Regions from separate parts of the Picosynechococcus sp. NKBG15041c genome, predicted to be linked through region 1. Evidence: riboswitches for the same ligand, from Rfam matches in the RefSeq annotation. Region 1 holds a riboswitch; the other holds the start of a gene.
The links. Region 1 has a riboswitch for cyclic di-AMP ahead of ntrB (nitrate ABC transporter permease). Riboswitches for the same ligand answer to the same signal wherever they lie in the genome.
Positions count from the first base shown of each region.

Region 2: another riboswitch for cyclic di-AMP. It lies ahead of ACZ45B_RS05395 (SLC13 family permease); the one in region 1 lies ahead of ntrB (nitrate ABC transporter permease).

Region 1 is NZ_AP040364.1:46,369-49,717, forward strand. It holds gene ACZ45B_RS13865 (cation:proton antiporter) at 1-1,459, shown strand, start outside; cyclic di-AMP (ydaO/yuaA leader) riboswitch at 1,511-1,674, shown strand; gene ntrB (nitrate ABC transporter permease) at 1,783-2,622, shown strand; gene ACZ45B_RS13875 (CmpA/NrtA family ABC transporter substrate-binding protein) at 2,635-3,349, shown strand, end outside.
Region 2 is NZ_AP040363.1:1,100,097-1,103,445, reverse strand. It holds gene cobA (uroporphyrinogen-III C-methyltransferase) at 1-1,186, shown strand, start outside; gene ACZ45B_RS05395 (SLC13 family permease) at 1,214-2,545, opposite strand; cyclic di-AMP (ydaO/yuaA leader) riboswitch at 2,820-2,980, opposite strand; gene ACZ45B_RS05390 (hypothetical protein) at 3,192-3,349, opposite strand, start outside.

The sequences.
Region 1 (3,349 bases):
AAGGACGATCGCCGTGATGGTGATCTTGATGAAAGCAGGGCTGGGCCTCGACCGTGAAAAACTGGCCCAACAGGGAACAGTGGCCCTGCGCCTGGGGTTTTTACCGGCCACCTGTGAGGCGATCGCCATCATGCTCCTTGCCATGGGCCTATTTCAATTCGACCTAGCCACGGGTCTGTTGCTCGGTTGCGTCCTGGGAGCCGAATCACCAGCGGTAATTGTGCCAGCAATGCTCTGCCTCAAAAGTTTAGGCTGGGGGGTGCAAAAAGGGATTCCCGATGCGATTTTGACGGGGAGCGCCCTTTCCGATGTGCTGTTATTGCTGGTTTTTAGTCTGCTGCTTGCTTTCTTGGGCCAAAGCGGGGCAGCGGGGGTAACCCTACCCGGTGGTTTAAATCTCAGCCTATTACAATTGCTGCCGTTGCAAATTGTGAGCCAAATTTTCCTGGGGGTTATCTGCGGTTGGCTCGCGGCGCGGCTCTTGGTTTCCCTCCTCGCAAAACAAAATTGGACTCAAAGTGCGGTACAGGATGGCTTAATTGCCGCTGGGTTGGCGCTGCTCTTGGTGATCATGGCGGAGCGTTTGCCGATCTTTTCTGGCTATCTGGCGGTGATGGCGGCAGGATTTTTTCTGGTCGAACTAGATGCCCCCTTAGCCCGGCAACTCCGGCGGAGCTTTGATGCCCTTTGGGCGATCGCCCAGATTGTGCTGTTTGTGCTGTTGGGGGCGAGTATTCAGTTAAATGTTTTGGGCAATACTTTTGGACAGGGCTTACTTGTTTTGGGAATAGGGACTTTAGTAGGGCGATCGCTCGGTTGGTACTTGTCTACCCTCGGCAGCAACTGGACATGGCGAGAGCGTTTATTTTTGCTCCCCGGTAACTCCGCTAAGGCCACAGTACAAGCGGCGATCGGTGCTATTCCTCTGACTCAGGGTATTGCTGGCGGTGAAATTATTCTGGCCCTGTCAGCATTGTCAATTTTAGTGACGGCTCCCCTCGGCGCTTGGGCGATTCCCACCTTTGCTCCAAAACTATTGCAAAAGGGCGAAGTGGACCCCACAAAGGTTGCCATTGCCCAAAAAATTGTCCTACTAGCTGCCATTGATAACTCTCCCCTTGCCCGGCCAATCCTCCTAAAAACCGCAGAACTGGCCCGCAGAAGTAACGGGGAAGTGGTCGTTCTCCATGTGATCCGCACCGATGATCCCGAAGGTCTACAACACCTCAAACAACAAACTCGCCGCTACCTTGCGGATATTCGCTATCAATTTATTACGGCCACTGGCCCGGTTCCCGAAGCGATTATTCACACCGCCCAAGCGTACAGAGCCAATGAAATCGTTATGGGTAAACGTCGTTACCAAGCCCTCGATGAAATTTTGATTGGTTCGGTATCCCAGGGGGTTTTAGAAAATAGCTCACTGCCCATTATTCTCATCGAGGGAGGAAAAAATTGATCTTAGGGATATTTACAGATCGCGAAAATAAATGTTAGCTTGTGTGGAAACTGAACAAGTCAGCTTAGTTTAAGGCGATTCTGCCTTGAAGCGGGGGAACCAACCGTCAACCCAACTGGGAAGACACCGGGGCTTATTTTCTGGGATATATAGAAAAGGGACATCTTCCAGTCCTCGCCCGTCAGCTAACCTCGTCAGCATCGGAAGAAGACTGAAGTACGGCGATCGCCTCCTAGGTGTAATCGTGCAGTAAATCAGAATTCCATCACAATGACTATCAGTTACCTGTCATTTCCTTAAACATTGAGGAGGGGTAATTTTGCATGGTTTTATTATCGAGTTTGGCCCGCACAGCCAAAAAGTTTTTGGTCTTACCGGCTCTCCAGGACAAGTACCGAAAAGAAATTGTGCTACCGCTGTATGGTTTTGGGGGCCTACTGCTTCTCTGGTGGGCGATCGCCCTAGTGCGTGGCGAGATGATGCCGACTCCCTGGGAAGCCTTAGTCCGCAACCTTGACTTTATTGTGCATCCCTTTTATCGTCGGGGACCTGGGGATCTGGGCCTCGGCTGGTTACTGTTGGCAAGTTTGCGACGGGTATTGATTGGTTTTTCTTTGGGGGCTTTGGTGGCGATCCCTGTGGGGATCTGGATCGGTTTATCCCGGGAAGCTTGGCTGGCAATTAACCCGATTATCCAAATTCTTAAGCCTGTTTCGCCCCTGGTCTGGCTACCGATCGCCCTTTCAATTTTTAGTGCGGCAGAACCCTCGGCAATCTTTGTGATTTTCATTACTTCCCTGTGGTCAACAATTATCAACACCGCCGAAGGGGTCGCTAATGTACCCAAAGACTACCTTGAAGTGGCCCAGATGCTGGAGATGCCCCGCTGGAAACAGCTACTACAGGTGATTTTGCCCGCCAGCTTGCCCTATATCTTTACGGGCCTGCGGATCAGTATGGGGGTCGCTTGGCTCGTGATCGTCGCGGTAGAAATGCTCACCGGCGGCATTGGTATCGGCTTTTTTGTTTGGGATGAGTGGAACCGCTTAAACGTGAGTTCAGTATTTTTAGCGGTGTTTGTGATTGGCATGACGGGTTTGGTTTTAGATTATGCCCTTGCCTTTCTCCAAACAGCGATCACCCACCGCCCAGCCCGGAATTAAGGAGAAACTTTCATGACGAAATTGAGTAGACGCTCTTTCCTGCTGGGGATGGGGGCGACAGCTTCAGCGATCGCCTATGCCGCCTGTACCCCGACCACAGGCCGTAATCCCCAAGGGTTAACCGAGGCGGCCCTTGCGGTGACACCCCTAATTAAGCCCGAGAGCTTAGAGAAACCCAACCTCACCATCGGCTTTGTGCCTGTCAATGATTGTGCCCCCTTGGCAGTGGCCTGGGCCAAGGGACTTTTCCGCAAGTATGGGCTAAATGTGCAACTCAGCCGGGAAGCAAGTTGGGCTAATTCCCGCGATGGTTTAATTTTTGGCCGTTTAGATGCTTCCCCCGTAGTTTCGGGGGCCGTCACCAATGCACGTCTGAGTGCGGAAGGGGCGATCCCAGTACCGTTGAGCGCCGCTATGACTATCCACCGCCATGGTAATGCCCTCACCATGAACCGCCCCCTCTGGGAGAGTGGTGTGCGGCCCTGGCATGATTATCAAGGCGATTTGACACAATTTGGCCAAGATCTCCAGCGTTTTTGGCAAAAATCACCAAATAATGACCGTTCTTGGGGTATTCCCCTCAGCTCTGCTATCTATGAATATTTCGTGCGCTATCTCGTGGCAGCGGTGGGGATTGATCCTGTTCAGGCATTACGCCTTGTGATCACCCCTTCGCCGCAGATGGTCAGCAATATGCGCATCGGTGCGATGCAGGCTTATATGGTGG
Region 2 (3,349 bases), on a different replicon from region 1:
CCTGAAAGAAGCGGCTTGTGACTTTGAGGTGATTCCTGGGATTTCATCGGCCTTAGCCGCACCGCTATTGGCGGGGATTCCCTTGACCCACAAGGATTTGAGCCGGGGCTTTTTTGTGGGGACAGCCCATAGCCTAGGGGCCTTTGACTGGTCAGCCCTCGCCCAACTAGAAACCCTGGTGTTTTTGATGGGGGGCCGCAATTTAGCCGAAATTTGCGACCGGTTGATGGCGGCGGGGCGATCGCCCCAAACCCCAGTGGCGATCATCCGGGCGGCGGGCCTATCAGAGCAGCGAGCCTGGACAGGAACATTACAGACGATTACGGAGCAGACCGCAACGATTCAAAAATTGTCTCCCTGTGTGATTATTGTGGGTCAAGTTGTCAGTCTCCGGGAGGATTATATGTATCAGGCACCTTTACAGGGAAAAACAATTCTAATTACCCGCGCTGCGTCGCAATCGAGTGAATTTACTGCGCTTTTAGCAGAAACCGGTGCAAACATCCTTGAAATGCCCGCGTTAGAAATTCGTGAGCCCTCCACCTGGGAACCCCTCGATCAGGCGATCGCCTCCCTGGAAACATTTAATTGGCTGATTCTCACTTCGGCCAATGGCGTTGAATACTTTTTTCAGCGGCTCGAAACTTTAGGGAAAGATGCCCGCGCCCTGGGGAATCTAAAAATCGCGGTGGTGGGGAAAAAAACAGAAAAATTTTTACGGAACCATGGTCTAAAGGCAGATTATATTCCCCCTGATTTTATTGCCGACTCTTTGGTTGAAAACTTCCCGGAATCTCTGCGACATCAAAAAATTCTTTTTCCTCGGGTTGAAACCGGGGGACGCGACATTCTTGTGCAAGAACTCTCACAACAAGGGGCAGAAATTGTCGAAGTACCTGCCTATGAATCCGGTTGTCCTTTTAGGATCCCGCCCCACGTTTGGCAAGCAATCCAGGCTCAGAAGATTGATTTTATAACCTTTGCCAGCTCAAAAACAGTCCGTAATTTTTGGCACTTATTACAACAACAAGGAGGGGATTTTAGGGTTTTAGAAAAAGCTAAAATTGTCTCCGTTGGCCCTCAAACGTCCCAAGTCTGTTTGGAATTATTGCAGCGGGTAGATCTTGAAGCTAAAGAATATACACTCGAGGGCTTAAGGGATGTGATCATTAATCACCAAAAGTAGAAATAAGTGCGTGAATTTGACCTGATTTTAAAGGAAAAAAGTCAGCATATATACAGCTGAGACAGCGAGTTGGGTCGCCGTGATCGGGATACTGTATTTGAGGAATTTGCGAAATGACATTTTCCCTCCATGTAATTCAGCAATACCGGCAGCCACAATATTTGAAGAAGCGCCCAACAATGTACCATTTCCACCGAGAGTTGCCCCGTACATCATGGCGTAAAACAACGGTAATACAACCGGTGGGAATTGGCCAGCAACATTGGGATCTAGAAACTCAGAGCCGAGCAGATCAACATTCACTAAATACTCTTTTAGTAGAGGAATCATCGCGACTACCAAGGGAATATTCGGCACTAAACTTGATAAAATACCGACAACAAAGACAATGAGAATCGAGCCTAAAAGAATATTTTTACCTAAAATAATAGCTAAAACACCAGATATTTGACTAACAACACCTGTTTTTTCTAGCCCTCCGATTAGGACGAAAATAGACATAAAGAAGAGCAGCGTACTCCAGTCCACATCTTTGAGGATATTATTAACCGTGTCAATTTTACTTTGATGAGCCAAAGTTAACGCTAGAGCCGCCCCTAACAAAGCCACCGCTGCCGGCACAATGGGCACAGGCAGAGACTCGCCAATAACAAATAAAAGCAGCACAAAAAAGATCAAGACACCGCCCAATGCTAAAACCCGGGGATGATTAACTTTGGGATTGGGTAGATGACTGAGATCCGTAAAGGTTGTCTGCCAGATGTCTTTAAAAACAAGAGGTAATAATAAAACAACAACAACAATTGCGAGTACACCGCCGAAACTGAGGCGCTGAAGATAGTCCAAAAAACTAAGATTAACCGCATCACCAATGAGATAAGTAGCTGGATCGCCAACAATAGTCAGTAATCCAGCACTATTTGCCACAAAAACCATTAAAGTAAGCAGAGGCACAAAATCAACACCAATTTCTTGGGCAATTGGAGGAATCAGTGGGGCGAGCAGCATAACTGTGGTGGCATTGGGCAAGACGGCACAAATAGGCGCAGTCATTAAAACAATGCCTAGTAAAAGTAATTTGCCACTCCCCTTGGCTGCAATTACCATTTTTGTGGCGATATATTCAAAGATTTTTGTCGGTTCAAAGGCCCGAACCAAGACCATTACCCCAAAAAACAAGGCCAATGTTGCGTAGCTTTGGCTAATATAGCCAACTGCTTCTGTGAGAGTCATCACATGGGCAAAAACAAGCACTAGGGCTCCCAGTAGAGCCGCTGCGGTGAGGTGAATTTTTTCAAAAACAATACTAACAAATACGACAACAAAAGTTGCCAAGGCAATCCAGGCTTCTAAATTCATATTTTCTGTCGAAACTAAATGGTGATTTTAAAATTTTGGCAAAATAAACTATTACCAAACAAAAAATCTAGTGATTTGTCTACAAATGAGTTCGGTTTGCTATTTGTTGTTCTTACTATCTAAAACCTGTCTTTAGAACAGATAACTTAGACAAAACAAACTTAATAAGACTTAAGCAGTATGTTATTGACTAAAAACTTCCATAAATATTCCCATCCATAAATCAAGGGTGTAGAGTGGTGATTGTTTTGATGGGATGACGGATATTTAATATTTCCGTTTCCCTCATTGCCGACGAAGTTAGCTGACGGGCGAGGACTGAGAGATATCCTTTCCAAGAAATTTTGGAATTAGCCCCAAAGTCCTAAAAAATAGGACGGTGGTTCCTCCGTTTTACTCTTTTTGACGTCTGAGTAGCTTAGGCAGAAACGATTTTGTCTCAACCAGGATAGCATATCTATTTATTCAGAGGGTTTTGCGTTGAAAAAGTTAATTTATGGTGTTGTAGTTGTCATTTGAGAAGATTAGGGATTCTTTGCAATGTATAGGAGATTACTTTTTTCTATCGTTATATTGTCTCTGAGGTATTTTTAATCATTGAATGAGTTAAATAGAGAGGCGATCGCCTACTGTTTTTGGCGATTTACTATAACCCCGATGAACGCACTTGGTAGGGAATTTCTTCGATGGGGAGATTTTCTAAGTCCCAATCTGAATAGTGCAATTGGAGACGTCTTTCTCCCGCATATTCAACGATTTTGCCACCATATAAACGGGCGTCTGTGCCTAAACTTTGGATCTTGA